DNA from 2 places in the Rhizobium mulingense genome. Region 2 is predicted to be linked to the other one. Evidence: predicted binding sites of a transcription regulator. Region 2 holds the regulator's gene; the other holds the start of a gene.
What was found. Region 2 encodes PhoB, which activates phosphate uptake and scavenging genes when phosphate is short. Its sites were predicted from a motif close to TGTCATNNANCTGTCAT; they were not measured.
Positions count from the first base shown of each region.

Region 1: the regulator PhoB is predicted to act here: its motif matches at 2,260-2,276, upstream of PYR71_RS13115 (NAD-glutamate dehydrogenase).

Region 1 covers NZ_JARFVE010000005.1:91,966-96,010, reverse strand. Annotated here, with positions in the region: gene PYR71_RS13130 (GGDEF domain-containing protein) at 1-524, opposite strand, end outside; gene PYR71_RS13125 (carbonic anhydrase) at 619-1,260, opposite strand; gene pdxY (pyridoxal kinase PdxY) at 1,332-2,207, opposite strand; gene PYR71_RS13115 (NAD-glutamate dehydrogenase) at 2,478-4,045, shown strand, end outside.
Region 2 covers NZ_JARFVE010000002.1:504,884-508,928, forward strand. Annotated here, with positions in the region: gene PYR71_RS02605 (aspartate aminotransferase family protein) at 1-388, opposite strand, end outside; gene PYR71_RS02610 (GcrA family cell cycle regulator) at 813-1,346, shown strand; gene phoB (phosphate regulon transcriptional regulator PhoB) at 1,825-2,508, opposite strand; gene phoU (phosphate signaling complex protein PhoU) at 2,640-3,353, opposite strand; gene pstB (phosphate ABC transporter ATP-binding protein PstB) at 3,398-4,045, opposite strand, start outside.

The DNA.
Region 1 (4,045 bases), on a different contig from region 2:
AGCTGGTTGGATTTCTCGAGCAGCACCGGATCGTTGATCAGCGGGGAGAGCGCATCGACGACGGCAAGCTGCTTGAGAGCTGCGTACCAGTAGATGGCACCGGGATCGCCACCGGCATAGCGACCCTGGTCGACGGCGCTTCGGGCGGCGACGATGCGGCTATAGGCGAGGCCGAGAGCCGATAATTCGTCCACAAGCCCTTCATCGAACACGTCGCGGGAAGGCAGGCTGGCGTAAAAAGCTCGGCGTTCGTTGTCGAGCGTCGCCCGGCTGCGCTGCATGTCGATCGCGTTCCTGCTGCTGGGATGGGCGAGATAGCGGCGCGTGGCGCCGATTTCACTCAGGATCTCCGTGGCGGCGATGGACCCGCCGCGGGCAAGCACGTCGGCGAACTGCCGGTCTTTCTCGAGGTTCCGGTATTGTGTCAGCGAAGTCCGGATGACGACGACGCCTTCGATGAGCATGAAGACGAAGGGCAGCAAGATGGCCGCCAGAATAACCTTTTTGATGGTTTCGAACTTCATCGCCAATCGCCACGGTGATCAAGACGTCGGTCGTGCGCGACCAATTCAGGGAGGTTAACAACAATCCTTAAAAAACTGATAAACTCGTTGATCCCTAAATCTCGGGGCGAATGAAATCACGCGTTTCGGCGTCCATGACCCAGAGTTCACCCGTCGATATGTCGAACCAGGCGCCGTGGAGATGCATTTTTCCTGCTTCCTCGAGCGCCTTGATATCGGGAAAGCTTCTGAGATTGTCGATCGAATTGCGGATCGAGACACGCTCCAGCGCCGTCTGCCGCTCGGCAGCCGTCATCACGTCATTGCTCTGGATCTGCTCGGCTGCCGGTTTGACCAGCGACATCCAGCGACCGATGAAATCGCCCGGCGACAGCGGCTCTGCATTCGGATCGAGCGCCGCGCGGATGCCGCCGCAGCGGCCATGGCCCATCACCACGATATCCGAGACCTTCAGCGCCTGCACGGCAAATTCGAGCGCGGCCGATGTCGAATGGAAATGACCGTCCGGCTCGTAGGGCGGCACCATATTGGCGACGTTGCGGATAACGAAAAGCTCGCCCGGGCCGGCATCGAAGATCAGCTCGGGAGCCGCACGTGAATCCGAACAGGCAATCACCAGCGTACTGGGACTTTGACCGTTTTCGGCCAGTTGCCGATACCTGTCCCGAGCGTCGGCGTAACGCCCGTTCATAAAGTTGCGATAGCCGTCCAGAAGGGTGTTTGGGAAACGCTGCATGCTAGTGAATTACCGCGCGCGGAAGACAAGATCAACTGCTGCACCGCAAAATGAGCATTCTGGAAGATGCGTCATTTTTTCCGTCGCTGCGCCGGGTGGACGAGCCGACGCATCTGCACCATGGCCATCGGCGTCGAAAGGCTGGACGCGTCGCTTGCCAGCATCAACTCGTTGCTGCCGCGCTTGACGGCACGCGCGAGCACTTCGAACACGCTGGCGGTGGCAAGCTGCAACGCCTTTTCATCCTCGAGGCCGGACAACAGGCGCGACAGAAAAACCGCGGCGAGCAGGTCGCCGAGACCATTCGGCGGGTTCTCGACAACGCGGTGCTCGGCAAGAAGCGCGTGACGACCGGAGAGGTAGAGATTGCCGGTGCCGCCCGCCATCATCGGCACCGCCGAGGTGACGAGCATACGCGACGGTCCGAGCGCCAACGCCGCCTCCATGATCGCGCTGTTGTCGTCAAGTGCTGCTCCCGACAGCCAGGCGAGCTCGTAGCGATTCGGCGTCGCCAGCGAAGCGAGCGGGATGAGATGGTCACGAATGGCCTCGGCCGTGGCTTCCGGCACGTAGAGCCCGCCGAGGTCGCCCATCACGGGATCGCAGACATAAAGCAGTCCGGGATTGTTTTGCCGGAGGGCAGCGATCAGCCGGGCGACGGAGCGCGCCTGGGCAGCATTGCCGAAATAGCCCGAAAGCACCGCCCGGACTTCACCGATCCAGGGCGCACGCATCAGATCGTCGATCGCCGCGTCGAAATCGGCTTCCGCAAATGTCAGCCGCGTCGAACGGCCATGGCCGGGATGCCAGGGCAAAACGATGGTCGGCAGCGCCCAGACCGGATGGCCGAGCGTCTCCAGCGCAAACACCGCCGCCCGGTTGCCCACCGAGCCGCGCACGACATGGCTGGAAATGACGATGACTGCGCCCGCTGCATTTTCCGACATGATACCGAAGTCCGAATGATGATGGCGTTTGATGATCTTTTTGACGCTGCGCTGTCAACCATTCTTCACGTGAGCATGGAAATGTGCGGCGGAGGAAAAAAGAGGGCCGTCCACGTTTGTTTTGGCTACGAAATCGGAAAAATCGCCGACAATTTCCCATTTCCGACGTCAAAAAGCATCAAAACCATCCCGCTGGCCCCCATTTTAGAGATTTTTTCGAAGAATCTTCTGCTAGCTTGCAGAAAATCAGTCCATTGCGGGAGGCGATCCATGGCTGCCAGAAACAATCCGAAACGAGAAAAACAGATTGAAGGCGCGCGAAAGATCGCCAACGAGAGGGGCGAGGCCCATCTCGATCCGGAAATTCTCTTCGGCCGGGCAAGCAATGACGATCTCGAACGGTACACGCCTGAAATGCTGGCGCTTTCTGCCGTACATTCGGCGAAAGAACTTGCCGCCTGGAACAGCAAGACCCCGCGCGTCAGTATCGACACCATCGGCGGTGTGGCGCCTGACGGCATTGCCGTCTCGGTGCTTTCGGTCACCGACCGGAATATGCCTTTCCTCTATGAATCGGTGATGGGTGAAGTAACGAGCACCCACCGTGATCTCTTCATGGCCGTGCACCCCATCCTCATAATGGAGAAGGGCAAGGCGCCTACGCTCTATTCCGCCGACCAGCCGAGTGATCCCGCGACGCGCGTCAGCCACATCCAGCTTCATATCGCCCCGTTGAATTCCAGCCAGGCTGCCGATCTCGTCAATCGCATCCAGACCGTGCTTGAACAGGTCCGTCTGTCCGTCTCGGACTGGAAGCCAATGCTTTCCAAGCTCGACGGGGTGATCGCCGAGCTTTCGGCCAACGCCGCCGGCCGCAGGAAGGCCGAACACGCCGAGGCGGTGGCGTTCCTGACCTGGTTGCGCGACGAGAATTTCACCTTCCTCGGCATGCGCGAATATATTTATTCCGGCAAAGGTGCCGATGCCAAGGTCGAGCGCGACAAGGGCACGGGCCTCGGCATCCTCTCCAATCCCGATGTTCTCGTGCTGCGCACCGGCAAGGATGCCGTGACCACGACGCCCGAGATCCTCGCCTTCCTCGACGGCCCCGACTTCCTGATCGTCACCAAGGCGAATGTGAAATCGATCGTCCATCGCCGCGCCTATATGGATTATGTCGGCGTCAAGCGTTTCGACGCCGGGGGTAATGTCACCGGCGAACTGCGCATCGTCGGCCTCTTCACCTCGACCGCCTACACCTCGTTCGCCTCGGAAATCCCGCTGCTGCGTTCCAAGATCGAAAAGGTGAAGGAGCATTTCGGCTTCGACCCGATGAGCCATTCCGGGCGCATGCTTGATAACACGCTGGAATCCTATCCGCGCGACGATCTTTTCCAGATCGACACGACATTGCTTGCAAGCTTTGCCGAGCAGATCAACGACCTGGCCGACCGGCCGCGCGTTCGTGTCCTGCCGCGCATCGACCACTTCGACCGCTTTGTCTCGGTCATCGTCTATGTCCCGCGCGAGGAATATGATTCGATCGTCCGCGAGCGGATCGGTACCTATCTGAAGACCGTCTATGACGGGCGTGTCTCCGCCTATTACCCGGCTTTCCCCGAAGGCGGCGTGGCGCGCGTGCATTTCATCATCGGTCGCTCCGGCGGCAAGACGCCACGCATACCGCAAGCCAAGCTCGAGCAGACGATTCGCGAAATCACTGCCCGCTGGGACGACCGCTTCGAAGCGCTGGCCGGGCCGAAGGCGCCGAAAATATCGGTCGACCAAGCCTTCCAGGATTCCTTCACCCCTGAGGAAACCGTGGCGGACCTCGCCGA
Region 2 (4,045 bases):
CGCCTTCGAAGGTGATGATATGGAAGCGCTCGGGATGGCCCTTGGAAAACTGATAGCGGCGCGCCGTCTTGATCGCGCATTCAAGCGCCTCGGCACCGGAATTGGTGAAGAACACCTTGTCGGCGAAAGTGGCGTCCGTCAGCCGTTTGGCCAGCCGCTCCTGGCCGGGGATCTCATAGATGTTGGAGAGGTGCCAGACCTTGTCGGCCTGCTCCTTCAGCGCCGCGACCACATGCGGATTGCCGTGGCCGACGGAGGTGACGGCGACGCCGGCGCCGAAATCGAGATAACGCTCGCCGCCTTCGGTGATCAGCCACACGCCCTCGCCTCGCTCGAACCGCAGCGGGGCACGAGAATAGGTGTCATAAAGCGGCGCGGCTTCGGCCATGGCGCGGGTCTCCCGATCAGCGTTGTCAAGTACGGACTCCGGCTAAGAAAACCAGGCCCGAAAAATCAAAAATGCCGCCTTTCGGCGGCGATCGGTACTATTTCCTTTTCGCGCTGCAATGTCAACAAAACTGCGGCCTTAGCGGATGCAGCAAGCTTGCACAGCGGCATTTTCAGCCTTCAACAGGCATTATTGCAGAAATGACACGCAGGGGCAGCAAGTTGGGGAAAACTACGAATTCGATTCATCCGGATTCCCGCGACTCTTGTCACGGAGTCAGCCTCACACTAGGTTAAAGTTCAATTACTAGACTGCATGCGGCGGAACTAGTCACCAAAATTGATCAAGCGTTTCTTGTTTCGGAGGCTTCCGGGACAACGGTGAGGGATTCTGCCATCACCAACGCAAAAGGTGGAGACAGGGCATGAACTGGACAGACGAGCGGGTCGAGAAACTCAAGAAGCTGTGGTCCGAAGGGCTCAGCGCCAGCCAGATCGCGGCGCAGCTCGGCGGTGTCAGCCGAAACGCCGTTATCGGCAAGGTACACCGGCTGAGCCTGCCGGGCCGCGCCAAGGCCGGCGGCACGGCGACGGCGGCGCGCACGCCGAAGCGCCAGACATCGGCGCCGCGCGCGCCGAACTACGCCTCCCGAATTACCACCCGCACCGTTACCCGCCAGCAGGGCGCAACGATGCTGAAGGAAGAGATCGAGATCGAAACGATCGAGGAAATGGAATATGTTCCGAAGGGCAATGTGGTTGTGCCGATCTCGCGCCGCCTCGGCCTGACGGAACTGACCGAACGCACCTGCAAATGGCCGGTCGGCGATCCGCTGAAGGAGGATTTCCACTTCTGCGGCTGCGAATCCCCCGACAATTCGCCTTATTGCAGCTATCATCAGAAGCTCGCCTATCAGCCGGTCAATGAACGGCGCCGGGCGGCAGCGCGGGTCAGCTGAGCGAGCGGACCAGTCATGGAAATGCGAAACGGGCCCGCGCGGCCCGTTTTTTTGTGGAGCGACGGAGCTGTGGCGTTAGGTGCTGATACGGCAAAGAGCGCAAACCCGTCCAGATCTTAGATCAATTCCAGGAAACGCCTGAAGCGGTTTTTTCAAGGACTCCATTAGAGGACTCTTGTTTCCATGAAAGGCTGAATCGCTCTAGCTTAGTTGCTCCAGACGTCTCGCTTCTTGCCGGTCGTCCTCCCCAAACTCCGTCATCCCAGGGCTTGCTCCTGGGATCCACAACCAAGCACGCGGCTTCAATTGTTTGTCTGCAGTTGGATGCCATGGCCGCGCGGTTCCAGCAGCATGGATCAGGGTCAAGCCCTGGGATGACGGAGGAGAAGTGGTGCCGAACACGCATAGGCTGCGCTGGCGCATTGCGAGTGGAAAGGCTGCACCGGTGGGAACGCCGACCACACACACTTCCTGCGCCTCACGCTTCCATCGAATAGCCGGCGCCGCGCACGGTGCGGATGACGTCCTGCATGTTGGAGAAATTCAGCGCCTTCCGCAGGCGGCCGACATGGACGTCGACGGTGCGTTCGTCGACATAGATATCGTGGCCCCAGACGCCGTCGAGCAATTGCGAGCGGGAGAAGACGCGGCCCGGCGACGACATCAGGAATTCCAGCAGGCGAAATTCGGTCGGACCGAGGCGGACCTCGCGGCTCTTACGATGGACGCGGTGGGTTTCGCGGTCGAGCTCGATATCGCCGCATTTCAGCACCGAGGACAGCACCTCGGGGCGGGCGCGGCGCAGCATCGCCTTGACGCGGGCGACGAGCTCGGGGGTTGAGAACGGTTTGACGACGTAATCGTCGGCGCCGGTGGAAAGCCCGCGGACACGCTCGCTCTCCTCGCCGCGCGCCGTCAGCATGATGATCGGCAGACGCTCGGTTTCCGGCCGCATGCGCAGGCGCCGGCAAAGTTCGATGCCGGAGACGCCGGGCAGCATCCAGTCGAGGATGAGCAGGTCGGGCGTGCGCTCCTGAAGCCTGATTTCGGCCTCGTCGCCGCGCAGGATGGTATCGACCTCGAAGCCTTCCGCTTCGAGATTATAGCGAAGGAGCACGCTGAGGGCCTCTTCGTCTTCAACAACTGCAACTCTCGGGATCATGCGTGTTCGTCTCCTCGCGCATGATCCTTAAATCCGGAGTGATTTAAGCCAGGATCCCGCGCAAAATCAGAAATTGGCTGCGACCTCTTTGCGCGCCCCGAACGGGCACGCACGCAATGGGCTCGACACGGTTATTCCGTGGCGGCACCGACGGTGTTGGCACTGTCATCCTTCGGACGATCGCCTTCCGGCTGGGCTCCCGTCGCCATGTAGTAGATCGTTTCGGCAATATTGGTGGCATGGTCGCCGATGCGCTCGATGTTCTTGGCGCAGAACAGAAGATGCGTGCAGCTCGTGATGTTGCGCGGATCCTCCATCATATAGGTCAGGAGCTCGCGGAACAGCGACGTGTACATCGCGTCGATCTCGTTGTCGCGCTCGCGGATGGCGGTCGCCTTGTCGGCGGCGCGCGTCGTATAGACGTCGAGCACTTCCTTGAGCTGGACGAGCGCCAGCTCGGACAGGTGCTCGAGGCCGCGGGCGAGCTTGCGCGGAACGCCGGTGCTCTGCACGGCGATGACGCGCTTGGCGGTGTTCTTGCCGAGGTCGCCGACACGTTCGAGATCGGCGGCGATGCGGATCGAACCCATGATTTCGCGCAGGTCCGCGGCCATCGGCTGACGGCGGGCGATGGTGACGATCGCCTTGTCACCGATTTCGCGTTCGGTGTGATCGAGGATCACATCGTCAGAGATGACCTTCTGCGCCAGCGCCGTGTCGCCGTTGACCAGGGCGCGAACGGATTCGGCGACCATCTGCTCGGCCAGGCCGCCCATTTCGGAAATTCGCCTGGAGAGGAACTTCAGATCATCATCATAGGCAGAATAAATATGTGTCGATGCCATGGGGCTTTGTCCTCGAATAACGGGAAGGCTTCGGATTGCCGCAATCAGCCGAAGCGACCCATGATGTAGTCCTGGGTGCGCGGATCGTCCGGGTTGGTGAACATCTTGTCGGTATCGTTCTCCTCGACGAGGTTGCCGAGGTGGAACATGGCGGTGCGCTGCGACACGCGCGCGGCCTGCTGCATGGAGTGGGTGACGATGACGATCGTGTAGTTTTCGCGCAGCTCATGAATCAGTTCCTCGACCTTGGCGGTGGCGATCGGGTCGAGCGCAGAGCAGGGTTCGTCCATCAGGATGACCTCGGGGCTGACGGCGACGGCGCGGGCAATGCACAGGCGCTGCTGCTGACCGCCGGAGAGGCCGGTGCCGGATTCATGCAAGCGGTCCTTGACCTCGTTCCAGAGGCCGGCGCGCTGCAGGCTGCTCTCGACAATCTGGTCAAGGTCGGCCTTCGACTTGGCCAGGCCATGGATGCGCGGGCCATAGGAGACGTTTTCATAGATCGTCTTCGGAAACGGGTTCGGCTTCTGGAAGACCATGCCGACGCGGGCGCGAAGCTCGACGACGTCGATGTCGGGATCATAGATATCGTCGCCGTCGAGGGTGATCTTGCCGGCGACGCGGCAGCCGTCGATCGTGTCGTTCATGCGGTTGAGGCTTCGCAGGAAGGTCGACTTGCCGCAGCCCGAGGG